DNA from 4 places in the Ferrimonas sp. YFM genome. Region 1 is predicted to be linked to each of the others. Evidence: predicted binding sites of a transcription regulator. Region 1 holds the regulator's gene; each other region holds the start of a gene.

The links. The regulator sigma-54, encoded in region 1, starts transcription at its own class of promoters, with help from an activator protein. The targets are predictions, from matches to a motif close to GTTGGCACGNNNNTNGNNT.
Region 2: the regulator sigma-54 is predicted to act here: its motif matches at 3,996-4,014, upstream of QUE41_RS17830 (DUF4097 family beta strand repeat-containing protein).
Region 3: the regulator sigma-54 is predicted to act here: its motif matches at 3,105-3,123, upstream of QUE41_RS05765 (flagellar hook-length control protein FliK).
Region 4: the regulator sigma-54 is predicted to act here: its motif matches at 2,312-2,330, upstream of QUE41_RS03145 (DUF2884 family protein).

What each region holds. Positions count from the first base shown of each region.
Region 1 is NZ_AP027368.1:4,202,051-4,207,032, forward strand. Features, by position in the region: gene kdsC (3-deoxy-manno-octulosonate-8-phosphatase KdsC) at 1-61, shown strand, start outside; gene lptC (LPS export ABC transporter periplasmic protein LptC) at 58-612, shown strand; gene lptA (lipopolysaccharide transport periplasmic protein LptA) at 599-1,141, shown strand; gene lptB (LPS export ABC transporter ATP-binding protein) at 1,138-1,869, shown strand; gene QUE41_RS19455 (RNA polymerase factor sigma-54) at 1,937-3,388, shown strand; gene hpf (ribosome hibernation promoting factor) at 3,412-3,699, shown strand; gene ptsN (PTS IIA-like nitrogen regulatory protein PtsN) at 3,702-4,148, shown strand; gene rapZ (RNase adapter RapZ) at 4,145-4,982, shown strand, end outside.
Region 2 is NZ_AP027368.1:3,869,316-3,874,297, forward strand. Features, by position in the region: gene tyrS (tyrosine--tRNA ligase) at 1-593, opposite strand, end outside; gene QUE41_RS17820 (peptidoglycan DD-metalloendopeptidase family protein) at 729-2,054, shown strand; gene QUE41_RS17825 (anhydro-N-acetylmuramic acid kinase) at 2,051-3,151, shown strand; gene QUE41_RS17830 (DUF4097 family beta strand repeat-containing protein) at 3,154-3,954, opposite strand; gene QUE41_RS17835 (immune inhibitor A domain-containing protein) at 4,302-4,982, shown strand, end outside.
Region 3 is NZ_AP027368.1:1,200,405-1,205,386, reverse strand. Features, by position in the region: gene fliM (flagellar motor switch protein FliM) at 1-527, opposite strand, end outside; gene fliL (flagellar basal body-associated protein FliL) at 538-1,047, opposite strand; gene QUE41_RS05765 (flagellar hook-length control protein FliK) at 1,097-3,031, opposite strand; gene fliJ (flagellar export protein FliJ) at 3,167-3,610, opposite strand; gene fliI (flagellar protein export ATPase FliI) at 3,621-4,961, opposite strand; gene fliH (flagellar assembly protein FliH) at 4,948-4,982, opposite strand, start outside.
Region 4 is NZ_AP027368.1:657,246-662,227, reverse strand. Features, by position in the region: gene QUE41_RS03150 (LysR family transcriptional regulator) at 367-1,296, opposite strand; gene QUE41_RS03145 (DUF2884 family protein) at 1,468-2,277, opposite strand; gene glsB (glutaminase B) at 2,418-3,332, opposite strand; gene QUE41_RS03135 (50S ribosome-binding protein YggL) at 3,332-3,673, opposite strand; gene trmB (tRNA (guanosine(46)-N7)-methyltransferase TrmB) at 3,683-4,393, opposite strand; gene mutY (A/G-specific adenine glycosylase) at 4,473-4,982, shown strand, end outside.

The DNA.
Region 1 (4,982 bases):
GTGCGATCTGATCATGGAAGCCCAGGGCACCTTCAAGGACGCCAAAGGGATGAGCGTATGAAGCGCGAAGGGATAGCCATTGCCATCCTGTTTGGTGCCGCCATCCTGCTGACCTGGCGCTCCATGGTGATGAAGGACCAGGCCCAGGTGGACGTCAAACCCAGCTACCAGCCGGACTTCGTCGCCGAGAACCTGCGCAGCCGCGTCTACTCGGAGTCGGGCCGCCTCAGTGCCGAGATCAGCGCCGACCAGATGGAGCACTACCAGGCCCTGGCCCTGACCCGCCTGCAGGAACCGGACTATCTGCTCTACCCTGAAGACAGCCAGGGGCAGTGGCGGGTGCAGGCCACTCAGGGGCAACTCAGCGACGGCCGCCACGTGGTACTGGAAAATGATGTTATCATCACAGCCATCGAGCCCAATGAACCACTTAAGACCATCACCACCGACTATCTGGAACTGGACCTGGAGACGATGATCATGACCTCCAACCGCCAGATCAAAGGCAATGGCGAGGGCTTTAACATCACCGCCAAAGGGTTGTGGGCGGATCTGAATTTGAACCGGATTGAATTAAAGAGTCAGGTAAATGCCATCTATGAAACCCATTAAACTGCTTCTGGCCGCCATGATGCTGCTGGGCAGCACCGGCGCCGCAGCCCTGGACAGCGACATTCACGAGAAAGTGGAGGTCAAAGCCGATAACTCCAGGGCGGATCTGCCCAACGGCATGCTGATCTACTCGGGCCGGGTTCGCATCACCCAGGGCACCCTGCTGATCAACGCCGACGAACTGCGTGCCGAAGCCACCGACGACAAGGTGGTGACCACCCTGATCGCCTCCGGTTCTCCCGCCACCTATCAACAGATGATGGAGAACGGCAAGCTGGCCCAGGCCGAAGCCGCCGAAATTCGCTACGACATCCAGAAGCGCATCCTGACCCTGAAGGGGAAAGCGGAGATGCGCCAGTCCGGCAGCCTGGTCCAGGGCGACACCATCCAGTACGACCTGGAGAAGCAGATGCTGGTGGCCGAAGGCAACAAGGATGAGCAGATCACCACCATCTTCCAGCCTGCAGAAACCGATCTCAAATCCCTGGCCGAGCCCAAGGAAAAGAAAGAGGGTGAGAAGCAGCAATGACCCGCTCAACCCTGACCGCAGAGAAACTGGCCAAGGCCTACAAGGGCCGGGAAGTGGTCAAGAACGTTGGCCTTGAGGTCAGCACCGGCCAGATCGTCGGCCTGCTGGGCCCCAACGGCGCCGGCAAGACCACCACCTTCTACATGGTGGTGGGCCTGGTGCAGAACGACCGGGGCCGGATCCTCATTGACGGCGAGGAGATCACCCTGCTGCCGATGCACAGCCGTGCCCGCAAGGGGATTGGCTACCTGCCTCAGGAATCCTCCATCTTCCGCAAGCTGTCGGTGTACGACAACCTGATGGCGGTGCTGCAGACCCGCAAGGGCCTGAGCCAGTCCCAGCGGGTAGAGAAGCTGGAACAGCTTCTGGAGGAGTTCAACATCACCCACATCCGCGACAGCCTGGGAATGAGCCTGTCCGGCGGCGAGCGCCGCCGGGTAGAGATCGCCCGGGCCCTGGCTGCCGATCCCAAGTTCATCCTGCTGGACGAGCCCTTCGCCGGCGTCGACCCCATCTCGGTGATCGACATCAAGAAGATCATCCAGCACCTGAGAGATCGCGGCCTGGGCGTACTGATCACCGACCACAATGTTCGGGAGACTCTGGACGTCTGTGAACACGCCTACATCGTCAGCCACGGCGAGCTGATCGCCCAGGGTGAACCCGCCGCCATCCTAGAGAACAAGCTGGTGCGCTCGGTATACTTGGGCGACCAGTTCAAGCTATAGTAATTTGAACTCCCGACCAGGAATACAACCGGAAATAACAAGAAGGAATAAGGACAGGTTGTTGTAAATGAAGACTTCTCTACAGCTAAAGCTGGGACAGCAGCTCACCATGACCCCGCAGTTGCAACAGGCCATTCGCCTGCTGCAACTGTCGACGCTGGATCTCCAACAGGAGATTCAGGAGGCTCTGGATGCCAACCCCCTGCTTGAGGTCGAGGAGGATCTCAGCCCAGCCGTCCCCGACACCCCGGACACCGCCACCCGGGATGAGTTGGAGCCCGCTCCGGAAGCCGCCAGCCTGGACACCAGCGAGGCCCTGAGTCAGACCGACATGCCCGATGACCTTCAGGTCGACACCTCCTGGGACGAATACTACACCTCCTCCCCGGCCCCCATGTCCAGCCGGGAAGACGACATGCCCTTTCAGGGCAGCACCGGCGACAGCCTTCAAAGCCATCTGCTGTGGCAGATGGAACTGACCCCCATGTCCGATACCGACCGCGCCATCGCGGTGGCCATCATTGATGCCACCGACGAACGCGGCTACCTGACCCAGACCGCCGAAGACATTCTCGAAGCCATGGGCGACGATGAGGTGGAGCTGGACGAGGTGGAAGCGGTGCTCAAGCGGGTGCAACGATTCGATCCTGTGGGCGTCTGTGCCCGGGATCTGGCCGAGTGCCTGCTGGTGCAACTGAGTCAGTTTGATGGGGGAACCCCCTGGCTGGCAGAGGCCAGGATGCTGATCCAGGAGCACATGGATCTGCTGGCCAATCGCGACTTCCGCGGCCTGATGCGCAAGACCCGCCTCAAGGAGGAGGAGCTCAAAGAGGCGATGGAGCTGATCCAGACCCTCAACCCGCGTCCCGGCAGCGCCCTGGTCAGCGATAACGACCAGTACGTGATTCCCGATGTGGCGGTCTCCAAGCGCAAGGGGCGCTGGGTAGTGGAACTCAATCCGGACACCATGCCCAAGATCCGCATCAACGAACAGTATGCGGCCCTGAGCCGCAACAGCCGCAATCAGGCAGACAGCCAATTCGTTCGCGGTCACCTGCAGGAAGCCAAGTGGTTCCTGAAGAGCCTGGAGAGCCGCAACGACACCCTGCTCAAGGTGGCCAACTGCATCGTCCAGTTCCAGCAAGGCTTCCTGGAGTATGGTGACGAGGCGATGAAGCCCATGGTGCTCAACGATGTGGCGGAAGCGGTGGACATGCACGAGTCCACTATCTCCCGGGTGACCACCCAGAAATACATGCATACGCCCCGTGGCATCTTCGAGCTGAAATACTTCTTTTCCAGCCACGTCAGCACCGACAGTGGCGGCGAGTGCTCATCCACGGCAATTCGTGCTTTAATTAAAAAATTGGTTGCTGCTGAGAATCCTAAAAAACCTCTCAGTGACAGCAAAATGGCGGAGCTGCTGGCAGAACAGGGAATCAAGGTGGCGAGACGGACCATCGCCAAGTACAGGGAAGCCCTGGGCATAGCTCCATCCAATCAGCGGAAACAGCTGTAACCAGCAAAAAAGGAGGAACCTATATGCAAATCAATCTGACCGGTCATCACGTCGAGATCACAACCGCTCTGAGAGATTATGTGCACACCAAGTTCGACAAGCTGGAGCGCCACTTTGACCATATCTCCAATGTCTACGTGGTGCTGAATGTGGAGAAAGCACAGCAAACCGCCGAAGCCAAACTGAACCTGAGTGGCCGCGAAGTGTACGCGACCCACCACCACGACAACATGTACGCTGCCATCGACGGCCTGATCGACAAGCTGGACCGTCAGGTTATCAAGCATAAAGAGAAAATTTCACGCCATTAATCATGGACATAACCACGTTACTCAGCCCGGAGTGCGCCACCATCGCCGCTCCGGGCCTTAGCAAAAAGCGCGCCCTGGAGATGATCTCCCAACTGGCGGGCGAGCATCACGGCAGTCTCAACCCCCAGCAGCTGTTCGAAAGCCTGCTGGCCAGGGAGAGGATGGGCAGCACCGGCATCGGCAAGGGAATCGCCCTGCCCCATGGCCGGCTGGCGAACATCGAGCGCCCCATCGCCGTGTTCATCAAGTGCGACGAAGCGATCCCCTTCGACGCCATCGATGGCAAGCCAGTGGACCTGCTGTTTGCCCTGTTTGTCCCCGAGGACGCCGTACAGGAGCACCTGGCCACTCTGGCCGCCATGGCCAAGACCCTGCAGGACAAAGAGACCTGCCGGGCACTGCGCAAATGCAGCAATGACTCTGAGCTCTATGCCCTGGTGACCTCGTGAAACTGATCATCCTCTCCGGACGTTCCGGTGCCGGCAAATCCGTCGCCCTCCGGGTCCTCGAAGACCTGGGCTGCTACTGTGTCGACAACCTGCCCGCGGTGATGCTGCCCTCCCTGGTGGAGGAGATGCTGGATCAATGCGACACCCTGGCGGTCAGCCTGGACATCCGCAACCTGCCGGACCAGGCGGAACAGATTCCTGAGATACTCAAGCACCTGCCGGATTCCATCGAGCGACAGATCTACTTCCTGGATGCGTCGGATGCCAGCCTGATCAAGCGCTACAGCGAGACCCGCAGACTGCATCCCCTGTCGCGCAGCGGCACTTCCCTGGCGGAGGCGATCGCCTCAGAGACCCAACTGCTGGCCCCCATTCGCGACCTGGCCGACCACAGTTTCATGACCGATGGCCTGTCGGTCCATCAGTTGGCCGACGAGATGCGTACCCGACTGCTGGGGCAGGCGGAACGGGAACTGCTGCTGGTGTTTGAGTCCTTCGGATTCAAGCATGGCATCCCCAAGGATGCGGACTACGTGTTCGACGTACGCTTTCTGCCCAACCCTCACTGGGATCCCGCCCTGCGTCCCCTCACCGGCCTGGACAAGCCGGTGCAGCGCTACTTCGCCAAGGAGTGGATGGTGGCGCGCTTTATCGAACACACCGAAAACTTTCTGCTCAACTGGCTGCCGATGCTGGAGCGCAACAACCGCGCCTACCTGACCATCGCCATCGGCTGTACCGGCGGCCAGCACCGCAGCGTCTACATCGCCGAACAGCTGGAGCAACGCTTCCGCCAGCGGCAGAAGCAGACCTCGGTCCGTCATCGTGAACTGG
Region 2 (4,982 bases), 330 kb from region 1:
CCCATCAGCAGGTTGAACTTCTGGTCGGTACCGCCCAGCTCCACGTCCGCCTCCAGGGCCACAGAATCCCAGCCCTGCAGCAGAGGGTACATGAACTCATGAATGGCGATGGACTGGCCATTGGCGTAGCGCTTCTTAAAGTCATCACGCTCGAGCATGCGGGCCACGGTCTGCTTGGCCGCCAGCTTGAGCATGCCTCCGGCCCCCATGTCCCCCAGCCAGCGGGAGTTGAACTCGATGCGGGTCTTGGCGGGATCCAGAATCTTAAACACCTGCTCTTTATAGGTTTCGGCATTGGCCAGAACCTGCGCTTCGGTCAGCGGAGGACGGGTGCTGTTCTTGCCTGAAGGATCGCCCACCATGCCGGTGAAATCACCGATCAGGAAGATCACTTCGTGGCCCAGCTCCTGAAACTGGCGCAGCTTGTTCAGGATCACGGTATGACCCAGGTGGATATCCGGCGCCGTGGGATCCGCGCCCAGCTTCACCTTCAGGGGCTTGCCCAGTTTCAGCTTCTCAACCAGTTCCTGTTCTACCAGGATCTCTTCGGTACCACGGCGAATCTCTGCCAGTGCCCGTTCCAACTCACTCATCAAGGCCACTCCGACGGTGTTCAACTTTCAACAAAGAGGTCAATGTTACTGGTTAGGCAGAACAAAGGAAAGGGTGTAGACTAGGCTGTTCCGGCCAAATCCCCTCTGTTGACGGGGAGTGACCAGCACGAAGAGATGATCAGAGAGAATAAGCGCCGAAAATCTGCACCCCTGACCGGCCTTGTGGGCACCTTCAAGGTGCTGCCGCGCCCCCACAGGATCGGATTGACTTCGATCCTGCTGCTGATGCTGGTGAGCATACTGCTCCCCTCCGGCAATGACTTGGCCGCCGAATTTTATACCCCCCTGCCCCTGAACCAGAGAGTGCCACTCCCCCTGGAGCTGCAAGCCTCTGAGCAGCCAACCACCACCGAACAAGCACTCCAGTGGCGCAGCTTCACCGTTCAGCCCGGTGACAGCCTGGCCAGGCTGTTTGACCGGGCAGGCCTCAGCCCCCAGCAGCTCTACCGCATCACCCAGCTTCCCCAGGCAGGCAAGCGCCTGACCAAGGTGATGCCGGGCCAGGAGATCCAGCTGGGCCGGGACGACCAGGGCGAGCTGAAACGGCTCAGCTACGCCATCGATGGTCGCACCACCCTGGTGGTCACTGCCACACAGGAGGGCTATCAGGAGCGCCTGGACCATAAAGAGGTGGAGATTCGCACCGGCTTCGCCTCAGCGGAGATCACCAGCAACTTCTGGAACGCCGCCGTGAACGCCGGCATGACGCCCAACCAGATCATGAGCCTGGCGGGGATCTTCGGCTGGGACATCGATTTCGCCCTGGACATTCGCGAAGGCGACCGCTTCTCCGTGCTCTATGAAGAGGAGTACATCGACGGACACTATGTGGCAGACGGTAAGATCCTGGCGGCAGAATTCACCAACCAGGGCGACACCTTCCGGGCGGTGCGCCACAGCGACGGCAACTACTATTCCGATAAGGGCAAGGCGATGCGCAAAGCCTTCCTGCGCGCCCCGGTTCAGTTCAACTACGTCAGCTCCAACTTCAACCCGCGCCGCCTGCACCCGGTCACCAAACGGGTCCGCCCCCACAACGGCACCGATTATGTGGCCCCGGTGGGCACCCCCATCATGGCCGCCGGTGACGGCAAGGTGATCAAGTCCGCCTACAATAAGCTGAATGGCAACTATGTGTTCATCCAGCACGGCGGCAAGTACGTCACCAAATACCTGCACCTGAGTAAGCGTAAAGTGAAACAGGGTCAGCGGGTCCGTCAGGGTCAGACCATCGGCCTTCTGGGCGCCACAGGCCGGGTAACCGGCGCTCACCTGCACTACGAGTTTCTGGTCAACGGCGTACACCGCAATCCTCGTAAGGTGAAGCTGCCGGAAGCGGCAGACATCGCCAAGAAAGACAGGACCGCCTTCCTCCAGTATGCCGAGGAGCAGCTTGCGGTACTGGCACATCGTCAACAGATCATGGTGGCAATGCAATGAGCAGATACATAGGTCTGATGTCCGGCACCAGCATGGACGGCATCGATGCGGTACTGGTTGAGTTCCAGGAGGGTCACCCGGTGATGGTGGCCAGTCACACCCATGAGTATGAACCCCACCTGCTGGAGCAACTGCATCGGCTGTGCAGCACAGGTGAAGATGAGGTGAACCGATTGGGCCATGTGGATCGCCAGGTGGGCCGGGCCTTCGCTCAGGCGGTTCACGGCGTGCTGAAGAGCAGTGGCCTGGCCCCGAAAGATATCCGCGCCATCGGCAGCCACGGCCAGACCGTGCGACACCAGCCTGAGGGACTCAACGGCTTCAGCCTGCAGCTGGGGGATCCCAACACCATGGCGGTGGAAACCGGCATCGACGTAGTCGCGGATTTCAGGCGCAAAGATATCGCCTTGGGAGGACAAGGGGCCCCTCTGGTGCCTGCCTTCCACCAGTCGCTGTTCAGTGATAAGCAACCTCGGATCATCGTCAACATCGGCGGCATCGCCAACATCACCTGGCTGCCGGGGGATGACGGTCCTGTCCTGGGGTTCGACACCGGCCCGGGCAACACCCTGATGGATGCCTGGGCACGACAGAACATTCAGCAGCCCTTCGACCGCGACGGTGCCATGGCCGCCAAAGGCCAGCTGCAACCTGAGCTGCTGCAGCGGCTGATGACTCACCCCTACTTTGCCCAGCCCGCGCCCAAGAGTACCGGCCGGGAACTGTTCAACCAGGCCTGGCTGAATTACCAGCTGGAGCCCTTCATGAACCTGGCGCCGGAAGATATCCAGGCAACCCTGCTGGCGTTCACCGTGGAGACCATGGCCGCCGAGATCCGGGCACTGAGCCCGGACTGTGCCCTCTATCTGTGCGGCGGCGGCGCCTTCAACGGCCAACTGGTGCGCAAACTGGCTCAGGCCCTGCCTCAGCACCGCATCCAGACCACGGATGCCCTGGGGGTGCCCCCGCAGTGGGTCGAAGGGATGGCCTTCGCCTGGCTGGCGATGCGCCACGTGGAGGGACTGCCCGGCAACCTGCCGTCGGCCACCGGTGCCAGCCGCCCCGCAGTACTGGGCAGCTTGACCCCTAAAGGCTAGCCCTACTTCAGGCGGTCCCGGCCCACGGCGGAAAGCTCCACCGAGCCTGAACCGGTGTCTTTCAGCTTCACGTCGCCCGCCTGCTCCACCAGGATGTCGCCGGAGCCGTCGTCGATGGTCACGGTGCCGGTGACCTGGCTGATGGTGATGTTGCCGGAGCCGTCATCCACCCTAAGATCGCCCTGCACATCCTGCACCTTGAGGTTGCCGGAGCCGTCTTCGATGCGAATGTCACCCTTGATGCCGCTGACCACCAGGTTACCCGAGCCATCCTCGATTCGGGTCTCACCCTGAATATCACGCACCACCAGATTGCCAGAGCCATCCCCTATGGTGGCACGGCCACCAACCCCCAGGATCTCCGCGTTGCCGGACCCATCTTCCAGATGCAGGTCGGCCTGCAGCCGCATCACTTTCAGATGACCTGAGCCGTCTTGGGCGTGCACATTGATGCCGGCAGGGACCCTGACCACCAGATCAATATAGGGCTGCTCCTCCCCGCGGCACTGACGGTCATCGTCCACCAGAGCCTGGATCACCGCCTCATCGCCCTGACGCTCCAGGGTCAGGCGGTATTCAGTGGTCTCCCCCACATAGGCATCGGCCTCCATCTCAATGCGATTGCCCTCACTGCCTTCAATGGACAGGGCTCCGGCGCCCGCCCGCAGCCTGAGGCTCTCAATGCCGTCCAGATCCAGAGCCTCACTGATCACCTTGGGCCCCTGCCCCTGATAACAGGGATCGGCCCAGACAGGCAGAGCGCAAAGCAGAGGCAGGCTCGCCAGGACAGAATACGCGTTCATCGACACACTCCTTTTGGTCATTTTTGTGCTTCAGGCTATGTAAGCAATTGTCATGCCTGTTACATAAATTGTTGTTTTTGGGTGACTTAAAACTCACTTGTGACTAAATTGATTGCAATTAAGACCACAAAGTAGTGAGAATCCAAACTGGCCGCCCCCTTTCCACTCGCCAACCGGTGCGCAGTGGAGCGGGGAGACAAGGGGCATTCAGGCCAGAATCCATTAAAACAACAATAACGTCTGCCGGGCCTTGAGAGTTCATGCGCCAGGTAAGACGAATACTAAGGAACGCGAGAGTGACGCCGGCAGGCGGCACCAAAAACCCAGGAAGTTATTTAGGGAAAACTATGCAAAGAATCAGTGTACTGACCACCGCCCTGGTTACGGCGGGACTGGCCTCCAGCCTGCAGGCCGCACCCAGGCAGGTGCAGCTGGCCGATCCTGGGGTGATCAACCCCGAGCGCATCGAATACTGGATGGCTAAACGCGGCGAGATTAATGACTCCCACACCCGGGCCGAGATCGACGCCAAGGTCAAGCAATACACCGCCGGCGCCTTCAATCCAGAGACGCTGAAGCATGGGGTGTCCCTGGCGCCGCTTCATCACGGCCAGGATCACAAGTCTCCTCTGGTCAAGGCGATGACCCTGACCCAGAATGCCGAGGACAGCGGCAAGGCGGTCAAGGTTCTGGGGATCCTGGTGGATTTCCCCGACCTGCCCCATGACAACAATCGCCTGACGCGCCAGGACACCGGGATGTACTACTCCAGCTATCCCGCCAGCCACTACGACAAGCTGCTGTTTTCCAGCACCGGCTTCCCCGGCCCCACAGGCCAAACCCTGCAGTCTGCCCGCCAGTTCTACACCGAGGAGTCCGGTGGCAGCTTCGATTTCAGCGGCAAAGTGTTCGACTGGGTTACCGCCGACAACAATGCGGCCCACTACGGCGCCCACAAGGACGACGACAAAGACAGCGCGGTACCGGACCTGGTGTTCGAAGCGGTCTCCAAACTGGTGGCCCGCGGC
Region 3 (4,982 bases), 1.7 Mb from region 1:
TACTCGAACTCCACGTCCATCACCGGAGACCAGGCCTCTTTGTAATCTTCGAAAACGGTTTTCAGCAACAGCTGGATGATGCGCCGTTCGGTGGGGGTAAATTCACGCCCCTCAATCTTGGCCTGGAAACGGCCGTCACCGCCGAAGAAGTTGTCCACCAGGATAAACACCAGGCGGGCCTCCATGGTGATAAGGCCCGTCCCCTTGAGGGGGCGGAAGCGCACCATGTTCAAACTGGTGGGTACGAACAGGGTATGCACGTACTCGCCGAACTTGATCATCTGCACGCCGTTGATGGAGATCTCCGCAGAGCGGCGCATCAGGTTGAACAGGCTGATCCTCAGGTGACGGGCAAAGCGCTCATTCACCAGTTCCAGGGTGGGCATACGCCCACGCACGATGCGGTCCTGAGAGGAGAAGTCATAGGTCTTGGCATCGGGACCGCCAGACTCCTCAACATCCTCTTCGACCTCATCGACCCCGTGCAACAGGGCATCGATTTCGTCTTGGCTAAGCAGGTCGCTCATTCAGACTCTCTTATTGCATCACAAAGCCGGTAAACAGGACACGTTCCACCACGGGCCTGCCGGTGATTCCCTGAAGGGTGGTCTGCACATTGATCAGCGCCTGGGTGCGAAGCTCCTCTTTCCCTTCGCGGGAGGAGAGTTGCTTGGCATCGGCCTCGCTGAAGGTGGAGAGCAGAGAGTCCTCGATCAGGGGGATATGCTTCTTGGCAATCTCCTGGTCCGAATAGCCGCGAACCTGGATCTGCACCTTAATCTGCACCAGGTAGCTGCGCTTCTCGCCGGGCAGATTGAACAGGAACGGCCGTGGCATCCCCACGTAAAGGGCATCCCCCGGGGTCAGCGGTGTACTGATCTCCACCTGCTCGGCACCCTCTTCACCGTCATCACTGAGAAACATCACCACACCCGCCACCAGGGCGGCCAACAGGACGCCGGCACCGGCGATGATGGCGATCATCATCCACTTGGGGCGCTTTTTCGGCTCGTTCACTTCCAGTTGCAGGGACTCTTCTTCTGCCATGTTGTCAGTCCGTCTTCTCTAAAACCTGTTCAGGGTAACATACCCCGAATTATGCGTAATAATCGATACCGCCATCGGCGTTGCGGCCGGTCATTTGCTGGACAGTGACCAGGGCCTCATCACTGGCTTCCACCATGCCGTCTGCGCCGGAGCCTGAACCGTCACCGCTGCCGTCGCCCTCCTGGGCACCGGCCTGGCCGCTGCCGCCATGGCTGACCTGGGTGTCGGCCAGGGTGATGCCTTGCTGAGCCAGCATCTCCCTGAGACGGGGCAATGCCTGCTCCACCATCTCCCGGGTCTGGGCCTGCTGGGTATGCAGTTGCACCTGAGCCTGGTCGCCGTTCATCTGAATCTTGATCTGCAGGGCACCCAGCTCCGGCGGATCCAGGCGAATCTCCGCCTGGTTGGTGCGGCTGTTGATCATCATCATCATCCGCTCACGCAGCTCTGGCGCCATCCGCTCTGCGGCGACCGGCTGTCGCAGGGCGGCCTGCTGAGCCTCAGCCTGGGCGGGTCTGGCCGCCTCTGGGGTTCTGCCATGCTGGAGTCGATGGGCGGTGTCCAGCTCCAGCCCCTCACCCTGCTCTGTGGTGGCCGCCACAGGCACGGCCTCCGGCAATTGAGGCTGCAGCGTCATCTCTGCGGTGCCCTGGGCGGTGCGCAGCCCAGATTCGGCTTTGGCCTGAGCCCCCTGCAGGGCATTGACCTCTTTGGCCAGCTCTGGGTCCAGTTTCTCCCCGGCCAGCTTCTGACTGACAGGGGCCTGACTCATGGCGCCGGTATCACCCTGGGCCTGGCGGGTGGCCGCGTCCAGCTTCTGAGGCTGGGGCTCTCCCTCGAGCTTGCTCTGAACCTCGCGGCTGCCTTGCAGCTGGGCCAGCAGCTCACTGCCTGAGAGCGCCCTGGGCCCCTCTTTAGCCCCGGTCTTGGGGGAGTCCTTGCCATCCGCCGCTTGAGGCGTTTCCGGTTTGCCGCCTGGCTGAGCCCCCAGGGCCTCGGCCAGCGCCTTTTTGGTCACCGCCCTTGGGCTGTCGCTGGCCGCGGCCAGCTCTTCGCCCTCGACCAGTTCGCCGTCACTTTGCTTGAGCACAGCGAAGGGCGAAGCCTCGGTCTTAGCCTGGTCAGGTTGACCCTCGGCCTTGGTGTCCACCGGTTTCTCTGCAGGCAACTGCCCCACGGCTTTGTGTTCGGCAACCTTATCCTGAAGCCCCTCTCCTTCCGGTTCTACCGAGGGGGCAGCGTCCGATTTGACGGAAGCGACCGCGGCGATGCCGGAACGGCTTTCCAAACCCTGTTCAGACGCGCCTCTTCTGGGTTTGGCCTGGGCGGCAACGCCCTGACCTGGGGCTTCCGCCTTCGGATGTTCGCTGTCGGCGGTTGGGTGCCCCTTAATGGGGTCCACCCTGTCCATGGGAGGCTGTTTCCCCTCACCACCAGCTTGAGCGGCCTTGGCGGCCACCTGTTCGGTTTCGGTGGCGGCGGTCAGTGTGCCCGGCTCAACCTCCTCAGGCGCTGGCACCCCACTCCCCTGGGTGTTGCCGGGGGCAGATTGTTGCCGCTCCGGGTCAGCCTGGGTTGCCACCTTGGGCTCGATGGCGGCAAAGGGATCCCGCGGCTCAGATGCTGCGGCCTGCTCGTCACCTGCGTCTTCGGTCGGCACCACCTGAGTAAGGAGAGGCCCCTTCCCTTCAGCCTGAGTCTGCTGTTGCTCTTCACCCTGAGGCGTCACCTGGGCATCAGCCGCGCCCTTTGCCTCAGAGGACCCGGCAGGCGCCTCTGCGTTTTCCGCTTCGGAAACTTCCTGCGAAGCACCTGATATTTCATCGGGTTGCTCGTCTGTCGCCTGGGGCTGCGACAGCGGGCTTTGACCGGCTTCTGTCGCATTGGCCAGCGCCGCCTCGAAGCCGTCGTCGGACGAACCCTTTGAGGTGGGGGCGGTGCTGAGCACCGAGGGGGTCTGTGTGACCTGCAGTCGAGCTTCCATGGGTCGTTACAACTCCTGGCTGACAATGGAACCGGCAGAGGCCGGTGACGGCTCTACGTTAATGCCAAGTTAAGAGCAAACTTCGTGCCACAACTCCCAACTGCCGCCAAAAGACTGAATTGAACTCTGAAGGCCCTACGACTGACGCCGGAGATACTGCTGTAGGGCAAACTCGTCCAGCTCCACCTGCTCCTGTTTGTCCGCCCGGGCGCGACGCCGGGCGTGCTCCTTGTCGATGAGCAGCGCCAGGGCCTTCTGCTTCTGCTGTATCTTCTGCCACTGCTGCTGGAACTGGCCCACCGCCTGATCCGCGGCCTGGATCTGCTGATGCTGCTGATCGATGGCGCCATCGAGGCGGGCAACAAAGTGGTAGTACTGCTGGTAATGGTTGGCCGCCAGTTTGTCGCCGGTCTTCTCCGCCGCCTGACGCACATAGTCCATGCGAAAGGCTTCCAGGCTCTTAAGTTGCTCCCGCAGGGCGTTGGCCTGGGACTGGGCACTGCGCAGCTGCAACTGGGCCGCTTCCAGCTCCCTGTCCGCCAGTTCCAGTACCTTTGCCAGCTGCTTGGGATCCGCCATGGTTCAGCCCCTAGTACTTGCAGTTGGCCGCAAGCCGGGCCAGCTGTTCCAGGCTCTCGGTGTAGTTGGCCGGGCGGCGCATCTCCTGGCGCAGGAAGGCGTTGAAGGCCGGCTGCATGGCGATCGCCTTGTCCACCTTGGGGTCGGAGCCCTGGGAGTAGGCGCCGATGGCGATCAGGTCCTGGTTCTGACGGTAGGCGGACCACAGCTGTTTGATCATCTGGGCGGCGGTCTGGTGCAGCTGTTCGGTGACCATGGGCATCACCCGGCTGATGGACGCCTCGATGTCGATGGCCGGGTAGTGGCCGCTCTCCGCCAATTGTCGGGAGAGAACGATGTGGCCGTCGAGAATGGCCCGGGAGGCATCGGCAATGGGATCCTGCTGGTCGTCACCCTCGGTCAGTACGGTATAGAACGCGGTGATGCTGCCCTGTCCCGGGCCGCCGTTGCCGGCGCGCTCCACCAGCTTGGGCAGTTTGGCGAACACCGAGGGCGGGTAGCCCTTGGTGGCCGGTGGTTCACCGATGGCCAGGGCGATCTCCCGCTGCGCCTGGGCGTAACGGGTCAAAGAGTCCATCAGCAGCAGGGTGTTCTTGCCACAGTCACGGAAGTACTCGGCGATGCGGGTGGCGGTTTCACAGGCGCGCAGGCGCATCATCGGGCTGTTGTCCGCCGGGGCGGCCACCACCACGGAGCGGGCCCGGCCTTCGGGGCCGAGGATCTCCTCGATGAACTCCTTCACCTCGCGGCCACGTTCACCCACCAGGCCCACCACAATGACGTCGGCGTTGGTGCCTCGGGTCATCATCCCCAGCAGCACCGACTTGCCCACACCGGAACCGGCAAACAGCCCCATGCGCTGCCCCTGGCCCACGGTCAGCAGGGCATTGATGGTGCGCACCCCGGTGTCGATGGGCTGACTGATGGCCCGGCGGGCCATGGGGTTGAGCAGAGGAGCACTGTGGGCGGCGCGGTGGCGGGTCTTTAAGGGACCCAGACCATCGATGGGCTCACCATTGCCGTCGATGACCCGGCCCAGCAGGGCATCGCCAACGGCCAGACCGCGACGGCCACCGATGGGGGTGACCTTGGCACCGGGCAGCACCCCCTTCATCTCTTCGATGGGCATCAGGTAGAGCAGTTGGTCGTCGAAACCCACCACTTCGGCGAGGATCTCACCGGAGAGGGTATCGATGGAGCAGAGGGAGCCCACAGGGGCGCGGCAGCCTACGGCCTCCAGGGTCAGGCCCACCACCCGCAGCAGCTGGCCTGAGGCCACCGGCTTGTTGCTGGCTACATTGTAGTGCCAGGCCTTCAGCCGCTGGGTGAGTCGTTGACTACGCTGCTCCATGACCCGGGCTCTCCTGGGCAG
Region 4 (4,982 bases), 1.1 Mb from region 1:
AGGAGGTAATCTTTCGTCTGAAAAATGCCCCGGATATTGCCGGGGCCAAAATTCCAGATGATGGATTTCAATAATCCTGTGATGGAGAACCGCGAGGTGACTCGCCACCACTCAGTGAGGTCAAACGGCTGGCTTAATGGAGGGGTCAATTCCATAAAGCTTTAACCTCAACTGATGTGGCCATTGTATTCATATAAGAACAATTGACAAGGGGTCGGCAGTTAACAATTCCACCAAAACGCAACATTTTTGCAAAATCAGGTTCAGGATTGAGCAGGGCACACTTTAAAAATCAACAGCTTAAGTGCCGAACCCCCTGCGAACCACGGCTATGTTCCGTATTGAGAACAATGTTTTCGCCAGGGGCTACAATAACAGGGCCAATTTGCGATCCCAGCGTGGCACTTCGCCCAGGCTCTCCTTCACAAAGTCGGTGAAGGCACGCACCTTGGGGGCCAGGTTCTGGCGTCTGGGGTAGACCGCCTGCAGGGCAAGGGGGTGAGTCAGGCTCCACTCGGTCAGGATAGGAATAAGTTCCCCCTCCTGCAGTTCATTGTCCAGCAGGTAGGTGGAGAGATAGACAATGCCCAGCCCCTTCTTGGCCACCTCTTTCAGTGCCGGCGCATCATCCACCCGGTAGTTCCCCTTGACCGGAATCTTCTTCTCGTCGGCCCCCCGCTTAAACTCCCACACCGCATGCTCATACCACTCGCTCTTATAGACCAGGCAGTTGTGCTGAACCAGATCATCAGGGGTGGAGGGAACGCCGTGCTTGGCCAGATAGTCGGGAGAAGCCACCAGAACGAAGCGACAGTCCATCAAGGGCCTGGCCACCATCCCCAGGGGCAGCTGTTCAGACATGGTAAGCAACAGGTCCAGCCCTTCGTTGACCACATCTACCTTGTGATCCAGGAAGCTTATCTCCAGCTCCAGGTTGGGGTAGCGGGCCATAAAGTCGGGGATCAGAGGCATCAGGTGCATGGAGCCAAAGGCCTGGGTAATGCCCACCCGAAGCACGCCGCGAATCTCATCGTGCAGACTCTGGACGTTGGCAACGGCAGAGTCCACCTCACGAATAATGGACTCACCATGACGGTAGAGGGTCTCCCCCGCCTCAGTCAGGCTCAGAGAGCGCGTGGTGCGCTGCACCAGTTGGACGCCAAGCTGTTGTTCCAGCTGACTTACCTGGCTACTTACCTTGGATTTTGAAATGCCCAGGCGGCGGGCGGCGGCAGAAAAGCCCTGGGCACGCACTACATGGGTATAGATAACTATGGGTTCTAACAGCTCACGCATATCACTCTCCGGTTAACCCATACATTGAACCCTTTTAGAAAACAAAAAAAAAGCGGCAAATGCAGGTATGCCGCAAAGAGTGGAGATTGGATCAACTTTTTGGGGAGTAGATTGTCCGCTGTAGCGAACTGAATTTAGAGGGGACAGCCTGCCTGCCCCCGTGGAGTGAACTTAGTACCAGCGGTAGGCCAGTTTGTCCGCTTTTACATCCAGCTGGTCAAAAGGCTCGAGTTCGGGGATCTGCTGCAGCAACTGATTTTCCATCTCATCCAGCTGCTGCCAGCTGCGGCACAGCTCTTCGGCCTGAGCTTCCAGGACCTGTTCCTGGCCGGCGAAGCGCTGCTCCAACTCTTCTCCCATACGCTCCATACGCTCGCCGAAGGCTTCCATCTTGGCTTCGAAGCCCTCACCTTCTCCGTTAACCATGGCGGAGCCCATCTGCATCATGATCGCTCCCATGGATTGGGTGATGGCAGTCTCCAGCTGACGTTCGAACTCCTGGTCGAACTGGTCACCAAACTGATCGAAGTCACCGCTCACCAGACGGTAGGAGCCGTCATCCAGGGCGATCTTCTCCCGCACCGACTGAGCCAGGGTATCGGCGACATCACGCAGGTTGTTCATGTCCACGCCCAGTTCGGCAAACTCGGTGGCCACCGCATCCAGGGCGATACTGGCCATCTCCAGCGCCTTCTCAATCACCTCCATGGTGGCGGGCATCTGGTTGTAGACCGCCAGCTGGAAATCATTCATGGCGTCCTGCTGACTGCCATCTAAGGAAACACTGTCTCCTTCAACCCACAGTCGGCCATCTTCAAACAGATACAGGGTGCGCCCCTTCTCCATCACCTCCAGCTTGGTGTCGCTGATCACCAGATCATGGTTGAAGGAGAAATCACACTGCTGGTTTTGGGCCAGGGCGGCACCGGAGGCCAGGGTGGAGGACAGCATCACGGCGGCGGCAACTTTGGACAATGACATTACTCAGCTCCTTTGAATTGGATATGCCTGGGTAATGCCAATATTGGGCCAATAGTATAAGTCACTGATATTTATATAGTTGACTTGAAATGGGAGAGGGCTTGGTAGGAATGCTCACCAGAATGTGGTGAGAATCGCCATCAGAAGATGGAGCGGCCAAGGCGTTTGGCCAGCAACTCCAGCATCCGGGTTCCCGCCAGAGAGTTACCCGAAGGGTCAAGCTCCGGAGACCATACGCAAACACTGAGTTCGCCAGGCACTACAGCCACAATGCCACCGCCGACGCCACTCTTGCCAGGCATGCCAACACGATAGGCAAACTCCCCGGCCCCGTCATAGAGACCGCAGGTTGCCAGCAGGGCATTCACCTGACGGCTCTGACGCTCGCTGATCATCCGTCTGCCACCCAGGCAGACCCCCTTGTTGGCCAGGAAGAAAAACGCCCGAGCCAGATCGGCGCAGCTCATGCGGATGGCGCAGTGGTTGAAGTAGCTCTTCATCACCACATCCACTTCGTTGTGGAAGTTGCCGAAGGATTTCATCAGATAGCAGATCGCCGCATTACGGGCCGAGTGTTCATACTCGGAGCGGGCCACTGCCTTGTCGCAGACGATGTGCTCATTGCCGGAGAGCTCGCGAACCAGCTCCAGCATCCGGTGCTTGGGCGCACTCAGCCGTCCCTGGAGCATGTCGCTCACCACCAGGGCGCCCGCGTTGATGAAGGGATTTCTGGGAATACCGTGCTCAAACTCCAGCTGAACCAGGGAGTTGAACGGGTTACCCGAGGGCTCCTTGCCCACTCGTTTCCACAGCTCCTCCTCCTCATACAGACTCATGGCCTGAATCAGGGAAAACACCTTGGAGATACTCTGAATGGAGAAGGGCTCAAGATAGTCACCGGTCCCCAGCATCTCTCCATCTGCGGTGCAGATGGCGATGCCGAGGCGGTTGGCGGGCACCCCGGCCAGAGCCGGGATGTAGTCCGCCACCTGACCCCGCCCGATAAGGGGCAGGGCTTCTTCGTGGATGCTTTGCAGCAGAGCCAGGTCGGGCATCAGCCCCACCAGATGTCGTACAGCTCGGAAGCCTTAACCTCGGTCACCGGCTTGTCGGCGAAGAACTTCTCTACCGCCTGACGGTGCTCGTCGGTGCACTTGCCCAGCTTCTGGGTGCAGACGATGCCGTCCCAGGCTTTGTGGCCGCCACCGCTGTAACCCAGCTTCAGAGGCTCGATCACCTCCTCAATCAGCTGATCCACCAGGGCGTCGATCTGCTCTTCGGTCACATCGTCGTTGAAGCGCCAGCTCAGGTCGAAACCCAGCTCCTGGAACTCGTCTACACGCAGCTTCTTGCGCAGGCGGCGGCTACGGTTCTTGGCGGTTGGAATGGTGGTCATAATGCTCTCCTATTTGTTTCGAGCAAAGATAAGGTCCCAGACACCGTGACCCAGGCGTTGGCCACGGGCTTCAAACTTGGTCAGGGGACGAAAATCGGGACGGGGCACAAAGTCCTTCTCGGCGGTGTTGGTAAAGCCCGGGGCTTCACTCATCTCCTCCAGCATATGCTCGGCATAGTGCTCCCAGTCGGTCGCCATATGGAATACGCCGCCCATCTTAAGCTTATTGCGCACCGATTCAATGAATTCCGGCTGAACAATGCGGCGCTTATGGTGACGCTTCTTGTGCCAGGGATCAGGGAAGTACAGCTGTACCCGGTCCAGGCTGGCATCAGGGATGCAATCGGCCAGGATCTCCACCGCGTCGTGTTCAAACACGCGCAGGTTGGTTACACCCAGCTCTTCGGCGTACATCAGGCAAGCGCCCACACCAGGGCCGTGCACCTCGATACCGATGAAGTTCTTCTCAGGCTCGGCGGCGGCCATCTCGACCAGGGACTTGCCCATGCCAAAACCGATCTCCAGCACCACTGGCGCCTCACGGCCGAACACCTGGGCCAGGTCGATTCTGCCCATGTCGTGCTCCAGGCCCATGGTGGGCCAGTAGACCTCCATGGCCCGGGCCTGGCCCTTGGTCATGCGTCCTTCACGCTTTACATAGGAGCGGATCTTGCGGATTCGCTTGCCCTCAGGCAGATCCGGCTTTTGCTCTTCAGTCATCTCAACCTTCTCGCTTTTAGCCCTAAGGCGTTACACTGTGACGCCAAAAAGCGGCAATTGTAATTTAGGTGAATAGTTGATGGAAGCGAGCAGGAAGCCATTTTCTGACAGGGTGATTCATTGGTACCGGCTCGCGGGACGAAAAACCCTGCCGTGGCAACAGGATAAAAGTCCCTACAGAGTATGGATCTCAGAGATCATGTTGCAACAAACTCAGGTCGCAACTGTGATTCCCTACTACCTGAAATTCATGGAGCGCTTCCCTACGGTCAAAGATCTGGCCGAGGCCCCCACGGATGACGTGCTCCACCATTGGACCGGTCTGGGCTACTACGCCCGAGCCCGCAACCTGCACAAAGCCGCCAAGGCGATCGTGAACGAGCACAACGGCGAGTTCCCCCAAACTCTGGAGCAGGTCATGGCCCTGCCCGGCATCGGCCGCTCCACCGCCGGCGCCGTGCTCTCCCTCTCTCTCGGCCAGCATCACCCAATCCTCGATGGCAACGTCAAACGGGTACTGGCACGTCACCAGGCCATCGACGGCTGGCCTGGACAAAAGGCGGTGGAGAACCGGCTGTGGCAGGTCACC